2 linked regions of the Variovorax paradoxus genome follow. The protein of the gene in region 1 interacts with the protein of each later gene in a pairwise test. Links are inferred from orthologs where the notes say so. Each region holds a gene or a part of one and is shown on either strand. Other genes may lie near its edges.

What was found.
Region 2: the proteins of L3V85_RS04900 (region 1) and L3V85_RS31570 interact in binary tests that used the Escherichia coli proteins (3 or more experiments, as listed by UniProt). The link is inferred for Variovorax paradoxus from one-to-one orthologs.

What each region holds. Positions count from the first base shown.
Region 1 is NZ_CP091716.1:992,890-995,803, forward strand. Bases 9-2,737 are described here. They hold L3V85_RS04900 (PTS sugar transporter subunit IIA), read left to right. Parts: upstream 9-1,003; coding sequence 1,004-1,471; downstream 1,472-2,737. Other genes in these bases: L3V85_RS04890 (ATP-dependent helicase), read left to right, coding at 9-152; hpf (ribosome hibernation-promoting factor, HPF/YfiA family), read left to right, coding at 485-814; hprK (HPr(Ser) kinase/phosphatase), read left to right, coding at 1,567-2,526; fur (ferric iron uptake transcriptional regulator), read right to left, coding at 2,575-2,737. Outside these bases: more of L3V85_RS04890, read left to right, coding at 1-8; more of fur, read right to left, coding at 2,738-2,914. UniProt on the Escherichia coli protein: Seems to have a role in regulating nitrogen assimilation.
Region 2 is NZ_CP091716.1:6,733,326-6,736,830, reverse strand. What follows is about bases 109-3,428. They hold L3V85_RS31570 (DUF4118 domain-containing protein), read left to right. Parts: upstream 109-474; coding sequence 475-3,228; downstream 3,229-3,428. Other genes in these bases: kdpE (two-component system response regulator KdpE), read left to right, coding at 3,233-3,428; L3V85_RS37375 (hypothetical protein), read left to right, coding at 329-460; L3V85_RS31575 (hypothetical protein), read left to right, coding at 109-339. In the rest of the region: more of L3V85_RS31575, read left to right, coding at 19-108; more of kdpE, read left to right, coding at 3,429-3,505. UniProt on the Escherichia coli protein: Member of the two-component regulatory system KdpD/KdpE involved in the regulation of the kdp operon. KdpD may function as a membrane-associated protein kinase that phosphorylates KdpE in response to environmental signals.

The DNA.
Region 1 (2,914 bases):
TGTACGCCAACCGCACGCGCTTCATCACGGATGCCGACCTCGCGGGCTTCGAGCAGCAGACCTGGCCGCCTCCGCCGGAGCGCCCGCCGGCCGTACCCCCACCGACTGCCGTGATCGACCTGCGCAACCGCATGCGCGCCGCCTGGCGCTGAGCCCGTTCACTGGCCCTTGCGGTGGCAGGGTCTCGGGGTCTTTCCTGCTGAAACACTTTTGATCGAAACGCGGCGGCGCCTGTCCCGTGCGTGGGCACTGCTATCGATTCGCTAGCGTGACGACAGAGGCACGCGATACGGCCGCCGCTTGGGGCAACCCTGGTATTGCAATACCGTGACAGCTTGGGCATAGTGAATCGACCTTCCCAGCTTTCTTCTTCTCCCCCTCAGTCTCTTTCTTCTCCCCCGATTCCCCAGACAACTGTTTCGCCGGCCAAGCTCCATTCCGGAGTGCGGTCATTTCCCCAACCGTCAATTCCAGGAGGTCATTCATGAATTTGACGATCAGCGGTCATCACCTCGACGTCACACCTGCCTTGCGCACCTACGTCACGAGCAAGCTGGACCGGATCACGCGACATTTCGACCAGGTAGTCGATGTCAAGGTGATCCTCACGGTGGAAAAGCAGAAGGAAAAGGAACGCCGCCAAAGGGCGGAATGCAACATCCACGTCAAAGGCAATGACATGTTCGCGGAGTCGAGCCACGCTGATCTCTACGCTGCGGTCGATGAACTGGTCGACAAGCTCGACCGCCAGGTGGTTCGCCACAAGGACCGGCTGCAGGACCATCATCACGCGACACCCAAGCGCCTGATGTGAACGACGAGCCCTCCGGCTCACCCACAGGCCGCCTCCGGGCGGCCTTTTGTTTTCCGACTATTGCGCTAGGGCATTGCGCGCTCCCAGAGGGCGGGCGAGGCCTCCGGACAACATGTAGACAGAAAGTAAATAGGGGGACTGGGGGTTTTTACCAAGCGGGTGCATAATCGCCCCCGCTCTGCACCCACCATGAATCGCCTCGCGTCCATCCTGCCGCCCGCTCAAGTGCTCGTGAGCGTTGACGCTACTAGCAAGAAACGTGCTTTCGAAGAAGCAGGTCTGCTGTTCGAAAGCCTTCACGGTCTGGGACGCGCCCTGATCACCGACAGCCTGTTTGCGCGCGAGCGCCTCGGCTCCACCGGTCTGGGCCACGGTGTCGCCATTCCGCATGGCCGCATCAAGGGCCTGAAGGCGCCGATGGCCGCCGTGTTCCAGCTGGCCAACCCGATCGGCTTCGACGCCCCCGACGAACAGCCTGTCGCTTTGCTGATCTTCCTGCTGGTGCCCGAAGCGGCCACGCAGAAGCACCTCGAAATCCTCTCTGAAATCGCCGAGCTGCTGAGCGACTCCAGCCTGCGCGAACAGATCAAGTCCAGCACCGACGCCGCCGCCCTGCACGGCCTCATTGCCGGCTGGCACTCCACCCAGGTCGCCTGAGCGCATGCGTCGGCACGCGCGGCTGCTGATAAGCTGCGCGGCTCTCTCCGTCACTCCAACGCAATGCTGGCGCCGCCGCGCCGGCTCCTGAACGCATGAAGCCGACCGTCATCAGCGCCGATGCCATGTTCGAGGAGTTCCGCGGGTCGCTCCGCTGGGAATGGCTCGCCGGGCTCGGGGCGTCAGAGCGCCAGTTCGACCCCGAAGTCATCAGCCGCGCGCAGTCGGCCGCCGACCTGGTCGGCTACCTCAATTACATCCATCCGTACCGCGTGCAGATCCTGGGCGCGCGCGAAGTGGCCTACCTGACGCGCGGCAGCCAGGAAGACTGCGCCCGCCGCATCGCCCGCATCGTCACGCTGGAGCCGCCGATGCTGGTGCTGGCCGACGGCCAGGCCGCGCCCGACGAACTGCTGTCGATCTGCGAGCGCGCCCAGTTGCCGCTCTTTGCCACGCGCGAATCCTCGGCCTTCGTGATCGACCTGCTGCGCGCCTATCTGTCCAAGCACTTCGCCGAGCGCACCTCGATGCACGGCGTGTTCATGGACATCCTGGGCATGGGCGTGATGATCACGGGCGAGTCGGGCCTGGGCAAGAGCGAGCTGGGCCTGGAGCTGATCTCGCGCGGCAACGGCCTCGTGGCCGACGACGCGGTCGACCTGTACCGCATCAACCAGAACACCATCGAAGGGCGCTGCCCCGACCTGCTGCTGAACCTGCTGGAAGTGCGCGGCATTGGCCTCTTGGACATCCGCGCGATCTTCGGCGAGACGGCGGTGCGCCGGAAGATGCGCCTGAAGCTCATCGTGCATCTGGTGCGGCGCGACAGCTTCGAGCGCGACTACGAGCGCATGCCCTCGGCGCCGCTCACGCAGGACGTGCTGGGCATTCCGGTGCGCAAGGTCATCATCCAGGTGGTGGCGGGGCGGAACATCGCCGTGCTGGTCGAGGCGGCGGTGCGCAACTCCATCCTGCAGCTGCGGGGCATCGACACCTATGCCGATTTCGTGGCGCGCCACCACAAGGCGATGGAAAACGCCCGCGACAGCGACTGAAAGCAAAAAAGGGGCTTGCGCCCCTTTTCTCTTTCTTCCTGTTGCCGTTCAGCGCTTCTTGACGCAATCCCCGCAAAGACCGTACAGCGACATGGCGTGATCCTGCAGGATCCAGCCCTTGTCCTTGGCGATCATCTGCTGGCGGCGCTCGATCTCGGCGTCGTAGAACTCCTCGACCTTGCCGCACGAAGTGCAGATCAGGTGGTCGTGGTGCGTGCCTTCGTTGAGTTCGTAGACGGCCTTGCCGCTTTCGAAGTGGCTGCGCTCGAGGATGCCGGCCTGCTCGAACTGGGTCAGCACCCGGTAGACAGTGGCCAGGCCGATGTCCGAATGCTCGTTGAGAAGCACGCGAAACACGTCTTCAGCGGTCATGTGCCGCTGGGTGCCG
Region 2 (3,505 bases), 5.7 Mb from region 1 along the record:
CCGCGAACGCACGCACCCATGAGCAAGCCGAACAGCAAGCAGGGCACAAGCCCGTACTACGTGCTCGACGTCACCGTCTGCTGCGCCGACGCCCTGCGCGTGCGCCGCAGTGTGGCCGGCTGCCCCGACGCGGGTGTGGTGCGCTGCGAGCCGCTGCTGCACGCCTGCAGCACGCAGGAAAGCGATGCGCCCTGCGTGCGCCTGATGATCCGCCTGCCGATCGGCAGCTACGCGGACGTGCTGCATCGCCTGATCGAATGCGTGCCTTCGGGCGAGATCGGCCGGCTCGTGAGCTGGCGCGACCACCTCGCGCGCTGCGGCCTCGGCCATGGTCACTGACCTGCTTCTGGCCCTGCTGGCGATGGCGGCGCTGTTCGTGCCGCTCGGCTTTGCGTGGTGGGTGCTCTCGCGCACCGCGCGGCGCCGCACCGACCGCCGCAAGGACCCTCCGATGCGATAACCTGCACGGCACCCATGCTCGACGACCGCCCCGACCCCGACGCCCTGCTCGCGCAACTGCGCAGCGACGAGGCGCGCGCGCAGCGCGGCAAGCTGCGCATCTACTTCGGCGCCAGCGCGGGCGTCGGCAAGACCTGGGCCATGCTCAGCGCCGCGCAGCGCGAACGCGCCGCCGGGCGCGACGTGCTGATCGGCGTGGTCGAGACCCACGGCCGCAGCGAAACCGCCGCGCTGCTCGCCGGCCTCGAGGCGCTGCCGCTGCGCGAGCTGGCCTACCGCGGGCGCACCCTCGCCGAGTTCGACCTCGACGCCGCGCTGGCCCGCAAGCCCGCCGTGCTGCTGGTCGACGAACTGGCCCACACCAACGCCCCCGGCTCGCGCCATGCCAAGCGCTGGCAGGATGTGCAGGAGCTGCTGGCCGCCGGCATCGAGGTGTGGTCGGCGCTCAACGTGCAGCACCTGGAAAGCCTGAACGGCACAGTCGGTGCCATCACCGGCGTGCGGGTGCACGAGACCGTGCCCGACACCGTGCTCGACGAGGCCGACGAAGTGGTGCTGGTCGACGTCACGCCCGACGAACTCACGGCGCGGCTCGCGGCCGGCAAGGTCTACCTGCCGCAGCAGGCCGAGCGCGCGGCGCAGAACTTCTTTCGCAAGGGCAACCTCATCGCGCTGCGCGAGATCGCGCTGCGGCGCACCGCCGAGCACGTGGAAGACGACGTGCGCGGCTGGCGCGTGGAGCAGTCGGGGCCGGGCGCCGGCGGGAACGGAAAGGGGCGCGGGCTGCAGGCCTGGAACACATCGGGCGCGATCCTCGCCTGCGTCGGCCCGCACGAAGGCGCGGCGCAGACGGTGCGCACCGCCGCGCGCCTGGCGGGCCAGCTCAACGTGCGCTGGCATGCGGTGTATGTGGAGACACCCCGGCTGCAGAGGCTGGCCGCCGCCGAGCGCGACCGCATCCTCGCGGTGCTCAAGCTGGCGGAAGAACTGGGCGCCGCCACGGCGGTGCTCACCGGCTCCGACGTGGCCGAGCAGCTCGCCGAACAGGCAAGGCGGCTCAATTGCGCCACGCTGGTCATCGGGCGCCCGGAGCCGGCCACGGGCTGGCGCCGCTGGTGGCCGGCGGCCGCGTCGCCGCCGTTGTCGCGTGCGCTGGCACAGCGCGCGCCCGCGCTCGACATCATGGAAGTCGCGCCCGCCGACAGTTCGCGCCGGCTGTCGCGCGCGCCGCTGGAGGGCGCGCGCATCGACAGCGACGACCACGAGAAGGCGCCGACCTACTGGCCGGGCTATGCCTGGGCCACCGCCACCAGCGTCGCGCTGACGCTGATCTGCACGCCGCTGGCAGGCGTGCTGGAGCTGTCGAACATCGTCATGCTGTTCCTGCTCGGCGTGGTGGGCGTGGCGATGCGTTTCGGGCGCGGGCCTTCGGCGCTGGCGGCGCTGCTCAACGTGGCGGCCTTCGACTATTTCTTCGTGCCGCCGCGCATGTCCTTCGCGGTCAGCGACGTGCAGTACGTGCTGACCTTCGCGATCATGCTGGGCGTCGGCCTGCTGGTGGGGCAGCTCACGGCCGGTCTGCGCTTCGCGGCCGGCGTGTCGACCAGCCGCGAGCGGCGCGCGCGCTCGCTGTTCGAGCTGACGCGGGAGCTGTCCGCCGCGCTCGAGAGTTCGCAGGTGGTCGCGCTCGGCACGGCAGCGGTGCAGGGGCACTTCGGCGGCCATGCGCTGGTGCTGGTGACCGACGCGGCCGACCAGCTCGTGCTGCCGGCCCATGCGCCCGAGGGCTTCGATCCGCAGGTGGCCGACTGGGCCTTCCGCCACGGCCAGCCGGCGGGCCTTGCGACCGCCACGCTGGCCGCGCAGCCCTGGCACTACGTGCCGCTGCGCGCGCCGATGCGCGTGCGCGGCGTGCTGGCGCTGTCGCCCGCGCAGCCGCGCTGGCTGCTCATTCCCGAGCAGGCGCAGCAGCTCGACACGCTGGCGCGGCAGATCGCGATTGCGCTGGAGCGGGTGCACTACGTCGAGGTGGCGCAGCAGGCGGTGGTAGAGATGGAATCGGAGCGGCTGCGCAACGCGCTGCTCGGCGCCATCTCGCACGACGTGCGCACGCCGCTCACCGCGCTGATCGCCCTGGCCGAGTCGCTGCAGACCCTGCCGCCCGAGGAGCACGACAACGCCGCGCGCGCCATCGTCGCGCAGGCGCACGAGCTGCATGCGCTGGTCAACAACCTGCTGGACATGGCGCGGCTCGAAAGCGGCATCGCCGGCGGCGCGGTCAACCTGCGGCGCGACTGGCAGTCGGTGGAAGAGGTGGTGGGCTCGGCCATCCGCGCGGCGCGCACCTCGCTGGGAAACACTGTCGTGCGCACCGCACTCGACGCCGAGCTGCCGCTGGTCGAGTTCGACGCGGTGCTGATCGAGCGCGTGCTCGTCAACCTGCTGGAAAACGCCACCAAGTACGGCGCGCCGCCCATCGAGGTCGGCGCGCGGGCCGAGCCCGGCACGCTGGTGCTCACGGTGCGCGATCACGGGCCCGGCCTGCCCGCCGCATTGCTCGGCCACGAGCAGAAGCTGTTCGACAAGTTCACGCGCGGCGAGGTCGAGTCGGCCACGCCGGGCGTGGGCCTGGGCCTGGCGATCTGCAAGGCGGTGGTGAGTGCGCACGGCGGTGAGATCACGGCAGGCAACGCGCGCGACGGCGGTGCAGAATTCACGGTCACCCTGCCGCGTCGCGACCCCCCAGAACCCGCCGAAGCACAACTCTGAAGCCATGCCAGCCCCCACCGCCATCGTGATCGAAGACGAGCCGCAGATCCGCCGGTTCGTGCGCGGCGCGCTCGAGGCCGAGGGCTGGCTGGTGCACGAAGCCGGCACCTTGCGCGACGGCTTGGCGGCGGCCGGCACGCGCCAGCCCGACCTGCTGGTGCTCGACCTCGGCCTGCCCGACGGCGACGGCGTTTCGCTGATCCGCGACGTGCGCGGCTGGTCGGCGGTGCCGATCATCGTGCTGTCGGCGCGCACCGACGAGGCCGACAAGATCGCC